DNA from 2 places in the Actinomadura sp. 1N219 genome. Region 1 is predicted to be linked to the other one. Evidence: riboswitches for the same ligand, from Rfam matches in the RefSeq annotation. Region 1 holds a riboswitch; the other holds the start of a gene.
The links. Region 1 has a riboswitch for cyclic di-AMP ahead of ACH35V_RS36880 (CHAP domain-containing protein). Riboswitches for the same ligand answer to the same signal wherever they lie in the genome.
Positions count from the first base shown of each region.

Region 1 (5,464 bases):
CTGAGTCACAGGGCGGGGCACAGTTGTCTCCGGGGACGGTCACCGGTACCGGTCAAGTTCGGGCGTGAAGGGAAAAGTCGGGCAAAGAACTGGGCGATTTGTACTGTTCTGAGCGGATTGTTTGTCACTGACGTATGTAGCTTTTTTCTCCCAGGCACCAGCGCCGAACGGGGGACAGGGTTGGCGGATGCGGAGGGCACCTGGGCGCAGCCCGGGGTGCACGTTGCGGATCTTGACGACCTGCGGGACGCCGCGCACGACCGGGCGGTGCTGTCCGAGGCGCGGGTCGTGCTGGCCCGGCGGCTCGGGGTGCCGCCCGGCGAGGCTCTGCAGCATCTGATCTGGCTCGCGCGCGATCTGGACGTGGAGCTCAGCGAGGCCGCGTCGCTGCTGGTCAAGGACGGCGGCGTCGGGCCGATGGGGGCCGTGGCGGCGGGACGGAAGGCGCCCCGTACCGAGAGCGGCGCGGTGGAGCGTCAGGCCGTGCTGTCAGAGGCCGAGGACGTCCTGCGCCGGGTGACGGCCGAGGACACCGCGGGGGACGCGGAGGTCCTGGCCCGGGTGCCGGACGACCCCGCGGCGAAGGCCGTGCTCGACGGGGCGCTCGACTCGTCCGCGCACATGGTGCCGGTCCGGGGGCAGGACGGGAAGGTGGCCGACTTCCTGTTCGTGGATCTCAACGGCGTCGCGCGGGACATGTTCGGGCGGGGCCGGGAGGAGCTGGCCGGGCGCCGGCTGCTGCAGACGGACCCCGGCGCGGTGCTGAGCGGGCTCTTCGACGAGTACGTGGAGGTGCTGGAGAGCGGGACGCCTCTGGAGCGTTCCCTGAACCAGTACACGACCGCGCAGCGCGGGCTGTCCCGGACGTCCAGGATGAGCGTGAGGTGCGTCGCCGTGCCGACAGGCGTGTGCGTGACCTGGCGTTACCACGATCGCGAGGACCGGGTCGCGCGGCGGCTGGAGCGGGTCGAGCGGCTGGCCCTGATCGGGTTCGGCGAGTGGGACCTCGCCACCGGCGAGGCGGCCTGGACGCCGCAGATGCTGGCCAACTACGGGCTGGCCCCCGACCAGGTGCCGCCGATGCCGCACGACCTGCCGAAGGTGGTGGCGGACGACGACCTCCCGCTGGTCGAGGAGGCCGTGCAGACGATGTTCTCCCGCCGGGAGCCGGTGGAGGCGGAGCACCGCGTGATCGGTCAGGACGGGGCGCCGCGGCACCTGTGGGTGTTCGCCGAGCCGGTGCTGGCCGAGTCCGGGCTGCCGGTGTCGATCAACATCGTCTCGCAGGACATCACGCGGCGGCGCGGCGTGGAGCGGGCGCTGGCGGAGACCCGGCGGCAGATGCTGAAGCAGCAGGAGCGGATGGCGCAGGAGCGGCGGGTGGCGGTGACGCTGCGCCGCGCGATCCTGCCGGACGAGGACGAGGTGGAGCAGCTGCCGGGCCTGCGCACCGCGATCCGCGCGCTGGCGGCGGAGAGCACCGCCCGCATCGGCGGCGACTGGTTCGCGACCAGGACGCTGCCGGACGGACGGTCGATGTTCGCGATCGGCGACGCGGCCGGGCACGGCCTGCCCGCGGCGGCGGCGATGGCCCGCACCCGCAACGGGCTGCTCGGCCTGACCTGCACGAGGGAGCCGGCCGGACGGCTGGTGGGCTGGCTGAACGAGCTGGTGAGCAGCATGGACCCGCCGGCGACGGGCACCGCCGTCGTGGCCCAGTTCGACGCGCGCGGTCGCGTCCTGGAGTGGACGTGCGCGGGGCATCCGCCGCCGATCCTGATCCGGGACGGGCGGGCGGTGCCGATGGAGGTCGTCCGCGACCCGATGCTCGGCGCGATGCCCGACTGGGAGTACATGACGATCACGACCAGGCTCAGCCCCGGCGACATGCTGTTCCTCTACACCGACGGCCTCGTGGAGCGCAGGGACGCGGACCTGGACGAGCGGATCGCCCGCCTCACCGGCATCCTGCGGGACTGCGCCACGCAGCCCGAGCTGATGCTGGACGACGTGCTCGCGCGGATGGAGCACGACCGGGCGGCGGACGACACCACGCTCTTCGCCGTGCACGTGGAGTGACCGGAACCATCCTTGACCTGTGATGATCACCCACTGTGATGTGCGCCTCACCTAGACGGGCCTGGACGGGCCCGGACGGCCCGGACCGGGCCGGATCGGCGTGTGCCGGGCGGCGTGGAGCAGCGGTTCTTTACCATTTGCGCGATGGCGGGTAAGCCCGGCGGGCAAAGGGCTGCGGGGCAGTTCTGGAAAGATCGGGAACAGCCCGCGCCGTGACGGTGTTGGTGCTTCCTTGAGAGGGCTTTGAGCAGGCAAGACCGACTTTTGTGCCTGGTTTGCTTTCTTTGAGAAGGTTGGTACCTTCTTACCGAATCACGCAACGCGTCCCATGCGTTGCTCCGGCCGTGCCGAGCGCGGCCGAGGATCGCGGAGCGGATCCCGCCCGCGATGCGCGCCCACCGAGGCGCGCGGTCAGATCAAGATCAGTCACTGAGATCAATCCGTATGCGCCGCGCACGCGGTGCGAGGCCGAGTCCGTCCGGTCGACCTGACCGGAACGGAGCCGGGGACCCAGGTTCCAGGGGTGAATCGGCGCGTCCCAGAGTCGCGCCGTAGGGCTGCTTCCATGCCCGAATCCGTCAGCTAACCCGGTAGGCGTCATGGGAGATAGGAGATTCCCCGCATGACCGGTCGTTTCGATCGACTTTCCCTGAACACCCTCACGCCCGAGGACAAGGCCGTCGGCGTCGCGCTTGGCGCCGTGCTGGCGGGAGCCGTCGGGCTCGCGATCTTCAACCCGCTCACCGACGACCGCGCCGTGGCCCAGACCTCGGCCCAGGCGGCGGCGGTCGCCGAGAAGGGCGGCGTGTCCGCCAAGTCGGACAAGGCCGGGACCCTCTCGGCCGCGGACGCCCGCGCGCAGGGCTTCAAGGTCCCGCCGCGCGCGGTCAAGCCCAACGAGGTCATCAAGCTCGCGGAGAAGCAGGTCGGGATCTCCGAGGGCAAGGGCGGCATGACCAAGTTCCACAAGTGGTACGTGTCGACCCCGCACGCCGCCGCGACCGCCGAGCGGGACGGAGGCTTCTCCGTCAACGACTACAAGGGCGCCCAGTGGTGCAACATGTTCGTCTCGTGGCTCGGCGCCCAGACCGGCGTGCAGAACATGGGCTGGGACGCGTACACCGTCCAGCACGCCAAGTGGTTCAAGAAGACCGACCGCTGGGGCAAGACCGCCAAGCCCGGCGCGGTCGTGTTCTTCGACTGGGACAAGGGCTCGCGCGGTGACATCGGCGACATCGACCACGTCGGCCTCGTCGTCAAGGACAACGGGAACGGCACCGTGAACACCGTCGAGGGCAACACCGAGAACGCGGTGAACAAGAAGACCCGCGACAAGTCCGAGATCGTCGGTTACGGGTATCCCGACTACGCGTCCTGACCCGATCCGCGCGATTGCGGCCGCCCGGCCGGAATCGCGAGATCCGGGTCGCGCGGACCGCGTGATCAGAATGGCGTCATCCGAAGGCGTCCGGTTCCGGCCGGGCGCCTTCGGGCGTTCCAGGGGGATGTCACCCATGTCGCCGGTGAAGGCGGGTAATGCCAAGCATTGACAGCCTTTGACTGCTCTTGGACCTCATCACGGCGTTCCGGGAAAGGAATCCGTGCGCGCGTCCGATCGGAGCCGGGACGCGCGGGGAGGGGGGCCCATGCGGGTGCGCCCGGACGTCAGCGTCGTCGTGATCGCCTACAACGACGCGTGGCGGCTGCCACGGGCGGTCGCCTCCACGCTGGAGCAGTCGCTGGGCGGCGTCGAGACGGTGATCGTCGACGACGGGAGCACCGACGGGACGGGCGAGGCCGCCGACCGGCTGGCCGCCGCGCACGCCGGACGGGTCCGGGCCGTCCACCTGGCGTCGAACTCCGGCGGCTGCGGGCGGCCCCGCAACACCGGGATCGAGGCGTCCGCAGGCCGGTACGTGATGTTCCTCGACAGCGACGACCTGCTGGACCGGCACGCCTGCCTCAACCTGTTCGCCGCGGCCGAGGACGCCGGCGCGGACCTGGCGTCCGGGCGGTGCGACCGGATCTTCCTGGACGTGCCCGCGGGCGCGAAGGGACGCGTCCGCCCCTGGTATCCGTGGCTCTACCGGCGCAGGGCCGTGTACGGGCCGCTGAAGGACCACCCCGATCTGCTCTACGACACGCTGTCGACCAACAAGGCGTACCGGCGCGATTTCCTGGACGAGCACGGCCTCCGGTTCGTCGAGGGGCTCCACTACGAAGACCTGCTGTTCACCGCCGAGGCGTACCTGGCGGCCGGGCGGACGGCGCTGATCCCGCACCGCGTCTACAACTGGCTGGTGCGGGAGCGGACGCCCGCGCCGTCCATCTCCAACCGGCGCGCCGATCTGGCCAACTTCGCCGACCGGCTGGAGATCCACCGCCGCATCGACATGCTGTTCGCGCTGCGCGGCGCCTACGACCTCCGCCGGGCCAAGGACGTCAAGTTCGTCAACCATGATCTTGTCCTTTACCTGCGCGAACTGCGCGACCGCGATCCGGCCTACCGGTCGCGCTTCCTCGATCTGGCGGCGGGCTACCTGGCCGAGCTCGATCCCAGGGTGTTCGAGGAGGCGCACCCGCTGCCCGCGATCGCCGCTTACCTGATCCGCGAGGGCGACCATTCGGCCGCGCTCGCCGCCGCCGAGCACGGCGGCGGCGTCAAGCGCCCTGAGCTTCGTGCGCAGCTCGTGGAGCGGGACGGGCGCGTGTACTGGGGCACGGGACGCCCGCGCGGGACGCTCGGGCGCCGCATCCTGGACGTCACCGATTTCGGCTTCCATCTGCGGCCGCTCAAGGAGCTGCGTCCGGCGAACACGGTGACGCTGCTGGAGGCGCGGGGCGAGCGCGTCCGGATGGCCGGGCAGGTGCTGAACCCGCTGGGCCGGATCCGTCCGGACGCGCGGCTGTCGGCCATCCTGGAGTTCGGCGACCGGCGTCGCCGCGCCCGGAAGGGGCGGGTCCGGGCGGCCGTCCGGCATGAGGGCGACCGGCTCGCCTGGCGGGCCGAGTTCGACCCGAGGAAGCGCATCAGGCCGGTCGGGTTCGTCGACCCGGTGTGGGACGTGCGCCTCCGCGTCCGGGTGGACGGCGAGGACGTGGTCACCCGGCTCGGCGAAGGCCGTGGATCACCGCCGCTGAGCGGGGTGGAACTGCCCGTCCGGCCCCGGCTGACGAGGCTCGCAGCCGACCGGCTCCGCTCGTACGTCACCGGCGGCGGTCATCTGGCGTTCGTCCTGGAGACGGGCACGCCGTGGGCGCGGCTCACGGGGGCCGCGGCGCGGCGGGCCGTCACGTCCCCGGCGGGGCGGCTGGCGCGGGGCCTGATCGGGCGGCGGGCGAGGCGGACGGAGCAGGCCGTCCGGCGGACGCTGACGTCCCGCAA
Region 1 covers NZ_JBIRAY010000018.1:15,162-20,625, forward strand. The annotation lists gene ACH35V_RS36875 (SpoIIE family protein phosphatase) at 181-2,079, shown strand; cyclic di-AMP (ydaO/yuaA leader) riboswitch at 2,536-2,690, shown strand; gene ACH35V_RS36880 (CHAP domain-containing protein) at 2,702-3,457, shown strand; gene ACH35V_RS36885 (CDP-glycerol glycerophosphotransferase family protein) at 3,726-5,464, shown strand, end outside.

Region 2 (5,464 bases), on a different contig from region 1:
GATCGGCAGCGAATAGACCGCGGCGCGCACAACGGCGCGTACAACGTCCAGACGGGCCTGCTCACTGATCAGCACGCCGTCCGGTTCGGAATCCGGCGTTGGCTCAGCGTCGCCCTCTCGCCCTTTCCGTAGATCGGCACCGAGTTCCGGTTCCGCCTCAAGCCCCTGAGTTTGCTCCGGTTCATCGCCGGACATCGACCCCGCCCCAGGACCAGAACTCGACACAGCCCCGATCTCAGCACCCTGCGTTGGCCACGCCCCGCCGCCCGTCGGCTGCCCAAGCCCGCCGTTACGCATCTGCGCCAGCTCACCGCTTGGCGCTTGCTCTGGCCCGGCTTCTGACGCAAGCCCTCCCGCAGGGCCAGATTGCCCAGCTTCAGAAGCCTCCACAGAGGCGGCCCCAGCGCCCCGCCCGTGCTGCGGTAGGGCGCCAGCCGCAGGGGACGTCTCAGGGTCTTGGAGGGCGTTCGGCGCGTCGGCCGCGCCGATGGCGGTCTCTGTGAACGCCTCAGCGGCCGTCTCAGCGTCCGTCCCGGTACCGGCCTCAGCAGCGGCCGCTGAGCGCGCTGAGGTCGCTGAGGTCGGCTCAGAGCTTGCCTCAGCGTCCGTCTTTCTGGATGTGGATGCGAAGGGCGCGCCTGGGACGGCGATAGCGACTTCTATTCCGGCGACGCGCTTGCCGATTGTCCGGCCCCAGAGCGCGAGCTGGATCGCCTCGTAGAGCAGCATGCATCCGGCCAAGGCTGGTGGAGCGACGACGTCCACCGTGGGCCCGGACACCACTGCGCGGACGACGACGATGACAGGCACACCGACGATGAGGGTGTCGACGATGCGGGCCAGGAGGCGCTGGCCCGGCTCCGCGAGCGTTGCCTCCCGCACGGGCTTACTCCGCGTGTTCGGTGTACTCGTCGTATCCGGTTCGCTCGTCGATGACCAGTGTCCCGGCGAAGCGGTCGTGGAGGGCCTGGTGCAGGGGCTGGTCCCAGATCGCCCACAGGTACGCCATCAGCGCACCCGCCCAGACCAGCACCATCCCGTACGCGGCGTAGTCCCACACCATCACCGCTATGACGAGGAAGAAGAACACGCCGATCTGGTAACCCACATGGACGATTCCAGCGCGCCAGATGGCCTGCGTAGTGGTCAGTGGTTCCCCGCCAGGCGCCTGGACGATCCCGATGCCCATGATGCGTTTGCCGAGCGTCCGTCCAGACATGGATAGCTGGACGGCCTCATAGAGCAGCGGCAGCACCGACAGGACGCAGAAGAGCGTGAAGATGATGGGCCAGTTCCACACACCCCCCTCGTCCTCGGTCTTGCTGCCTGGCTTGCCCAGGCCGAACGCACCGATCGTGATCGGCAGGACGAGTGCGAACCCGAAGACCGCGACGAGCCCGTTGTCGATGAGGCGCGCCCCTGCGCGGCGAAGTATCGGAGCCAGCGGCATCTCACCGCCGCCGTACTCGTCATAGGACGCGTCGTACGGCTCGTTGTACCCCGGCTGCTGCCCCCACTGCTGCTGGGTCTGCTGTTGAGGCTGCTGCCATTGCTGCTGAGGCTGGCTCTGCGGCTGCTGTTGAGGTTGCTGCCATTGGGGACCTTGGTACGGGGGCGGCGGGCCGTAGGCGCCCTGCCCCTGCTGCGGCGGGTAACGCCGTCCGCGGTTCGGGGAATCGCTCATCGGGTCAGTCCTCCAGGCGAAGCAACATCCGGGTGTTGCCCAACGTATTGGGCTTGACCCGATCGAGGTTCAAGAACTCTGCAACGCCTTCGTCGTAGGAGCGGAGAAGCTCCTCGTACACCTCTGGCGCCACCGGAGTCCCCAGGATCTGCTGGAAGCCATGGCGCGCGAAGAACTCCACTTCGAAGGTAAGACAGAACACCCTCCGCACGCCGAGTTCCCTAGCGTTCTCCAGCAGACGGGTGACAATTCGGTGGCCGATGCCACGGCCGCCGTACTCCTTGTCCACGGCGACGGAGCGGACCTCCGCAAGGTCCTCCCACATCACGTGCAGCGCGCCGCAGGCGACGACCCGTCCCGGCGTCCCGTGCTGCACGTCCTCGGCGACCCAGAACTCCTGGACGTCCTCGTACAGCTTCACCGCGGACTTCTTCAGCAGGCGTCGTCCCGACCCGGCGTACAGATCGACCAGCCTGCGGATCTCTTGAACGTCGGCGGTACGGGCTCGCCGGATCACGACCTCCACAAACAGGCGAGATTATCGAACGTGGCGCCTTAACAACTGTCGGCGGGTCGGTGCATGCGTCGGCATCCATCCCGTGTAACTAGATAAAACCGACTAGGCATTGCCCATAGCGCATCCGGAAAAGTGAGCAAGAACACACGGACGCCCGGGGAGCGCGGCGCGTGGACGGGAGCTGACGGGCGTCGCCACCTGCGATTTCTCAGGTTCTGGTTGGCATCTAATGCGGCTTCCGTTAGTGTCCTGCGCTGACATCGGCCTACCGCAGGACGGAGGCCGAACCGCCGAGTCCACGGGCCGCAACCAGCGCCCCGAGGAGCCGGGGACCCACTTCCGGATCGTTCGGGGATCGCCCCCGGGCTCTTGCCGTGAGGGGTGAATCCGCAGCCCGCGTGGAACCGACTTCCGCGCGCGCCAGCGGACGGGCTGCTCCAGCCCCAACCCGTCAGCTAACTCGGTAGGCGGACAAGGAGAGGAGAATTCGTGGAGCCATCGCGCCCTGTTTCCCTTTCAAGATCTGCTCGTTCAAGCTCCCCGCAGCCAGCACCGGGCCGGAGGACGACCCGGTTCCGCGTCCGGGCGATCACCGTGGCCGGCGCCCTCGCCGTCCTTTCGGTCGCGCCGCACACGACCGCTGTGGCGCACGCCGAGCCTGAGCCGTCCACGAAGGAACTCAGGACGAAGGCCCTTAAGCTGGCCGACGAGCTGGAGCAGCTCACCGAGCAGTACAACGGGCTGAAGGTCAAGCTCGCCCAGTCGCAGCGCGCCGCCAAGGTCGCCACAGAGAACGCCCAGCGGCAGGAGAAGTCTCTCGAGACCATCCGCCAGAAGGTCGGCTCCCTGGCCGCTACCAGCTACATGCAGGGCGGCTCTGACCCCGCGGTGTCGTTCGTCGCCTCCCAGGACCCGCAGTCCGTTCTCGACCAGGCCGCCACGCTCAACTACTTCGCCAAGCGCGACAGCAGCAAAGTCCTCGGTCTGATGCAGGCGATGCAGGCCGCGCAGCGCGCCCGTAAGTCCGCCGAAGAGCGCGCCAAGCAGGTGCAGGCGCTGCGCACGCAACTCGACTCGCAGCGCAAGAAGGTCACCGAAACTTACGAGAAGGTCCGCGGCAAGCTCGTCAAGAGGGACCCCACCCAGCTCGCCAAGCTCCCCGTCGTCGGCACCGGTAAGGGCGCGCAAGCGCTGCGGTACGCGATGAGCAAGATCGGTGTCCCGTACGTCTGGGGCGCCGCCGGGCCGAACTCCTTCGACTGCTCAGGCCTGACAATGTGGGCCTACAAGCAGGTGGGCATCAACCTGCCGCACTACACCGGCAGCCAGTGGAACGCCGGCACCCACGTATCGCGCAGCGAACTTCAGCCGGGCGACCTCGTGTTCTTCCATTCCGACCTGCACCACATGGGGATGTACGTCGGCGGCGGCAAGATGCTGCACGCGCCCCACACCGGCGACGTTGTGAAGATCGCCCCCATATCCGGACGTCCGTACGCGGGCGCCGTCCGGGTCGCCTGACCCCGAAGACCGCCGATTCAACCCGTCCGACAGCGCGCGCCCTGGAGACGACGAACCTCGGGGACGCCATGCACGGCCCCGCAAAGGGGCGGCGCGGTCAAGGACCCTGGCTCCTTCTACGTCCACTAACACCCGGCGCCGCCCGGACGCCCTAGCAACCGACCGGCCCCGTCCATCGCACGAGGTAGTCAAGGACGCCACAGGACGAACGGCCCCAGGGCCCGGCACGCGAACCGGGCGTTCGGGTGTGCCCGCTTGGGCGTCCTACGGAATTGGCTGGGCGGCTGATGCCCATACACGGAGCTGTCCGCGGAGGCGCGCTACGAGCGTTGGCAGGGCGGACGCAGACGGATGGCGGGTTCGGAAGGCTCGCTGAACGGACGCATCCACGTCCTCGATGCCCCGTCAGAACGAGGGGCCCTGAATTTCTCAGCACGGGCGGCTCACGGCGCTCGGTAGATGCCCCTGAGCGCTCCCGTGCGGGCCGCTTGACAGCCGTCACGGCGGACTCTGAAGCCGTCCTAGGTCGCTCCCTCCACGGAGCGGAGGGCGGGCCTGAGGCCGCGCGTCATCGATGACGTCCCAGCCGGGGTGTGTACGGGTGTCGAAAAGATCGAGGGCGTGCTTGAGAAGATCCACGGCGTGGTTTGAACACCGTCCGCGGCGACGCCTCCTGCAGGGACCTACCTGTCAGGGCGCGGGCGCCGCCGCTGCGGGGTCGGACGGGGGTTCTTCCGAAGATTTCTCCGCCTGGATTCTCGTGGCGCTCGCCGTCCCCGGACGAGCGTCGTTGGGGGTTGCCGCTAGATGAGCTGCCTTCGGGCCGCCCACACCACGGCCTCGATAGGGGTGTTGACCTCCAGCCGGTCGCAGATGGTCCGCAACCGGCGTCGCAAGGTCCGTGCGCTCAACTCCAGCTTGCGAGCCGCCACATCGGCGGTGACACCGCTGGCGATCTGAGCGAGCAGCCGAATCTCTTCCTCGCTCAGCCCGAAATCGTCGGTGCCACGACGTGCGAGTGTGGCCTGTTCCACTCCGTCCTCCCTCGTCCGTGGTGATGACCGCGGGGATGCAGCCGTCCGCTGCACAGGCACGGGTTGGCCTCGATCTGTACGCGCGTTGGGTTGCCGGGTCCGGAGCCCCTCCGGACTCAGATCATCGGGTTCCTTTTCTGTTTTGCGCGCTTGGCCGGAGGTGGCCGTTGGGCCGATTGCGGGGTCGTTCGGGGGAACTCCGGGTGACGATTCACTCGTTGGCAATCCGAGGGAGACGGGATGAGATCGCCAGCCATCCGCACCCGTCCCTTCTCGTTGGACTCGCCAGATCTCGCCGTGGTCGAAGATCGTGAATCGTTTCAAGCTACGCTTCGGCTCGGAACGCTAGGCGGCCGGATCCGGCCCGTCAAGCGCTGGTTCAGTGCAATGTGCGCGCCGATGATCGCGGTCTGTGACCACGCATTCGCGGATGCACTATGCAAAACTCCACTACCTGGGGAAACAAGCCTGGGACGGGACGAGGAGCGAGTTGCCACAGACCAGTATTCGTGAGGTCGCGAGACGTGCTGGAGTCTCAGTTGGGACCGTTTCGAATGTCCTAAACCGGCCAGACCTCGTGGCCGAAGCTACCCGTGACCGTGTTCGCGCGGCGATCGAGGAGCTCGGATTCGTCCGGAACGAGTCCGCTCGCCGGCTCCGCCGACGCCCCGAACGCACCGCCGGCGAGTTCGGCGACGAGCCCCGCCG
Region 2 covers NZ_JBIRAY010000011.1:21,183-26,646, forward strand. The annotation lists gene ACH35V_RS29290 (hypothetical protein) at 1-195, opposite strand, end outside; partial or broken gene ACH35V_RS29295 (RDD family protein) at 667-882, opposite strand; gene ACH35V_RS29300 (RDD family protein) at 887-1,684, opposite strand; gene ACH35V_RS29305 (amino-acid N-acetyltransferase) at 1,689-2,210, opposite strand; cyclic di-AMP (ydaO/yuaA leader) riboswitch at 2,493-2,687, shown strand; gene ACH35V_RS29310 (NlpC/P60 family protein) at 2,796-3,722, shown strand; gene ACH35V_RS29315 (LuxR C-terminal-related transcriptional regulator) at 4,526-4,756, opposite strand; gene ACH35V_RS29320 (LacI family DNA-binding transcriptional regulator) at 5,187-5,464, shown strand, end outside.
Region 2: another riboswitch for cyclic di-AMP. It lies ahead of ACH35V_RS29310 (NlpC/P60 family protein); the one in region 1 lies ahead of ACH35V_RS36880 (CHAP domain-containing protein).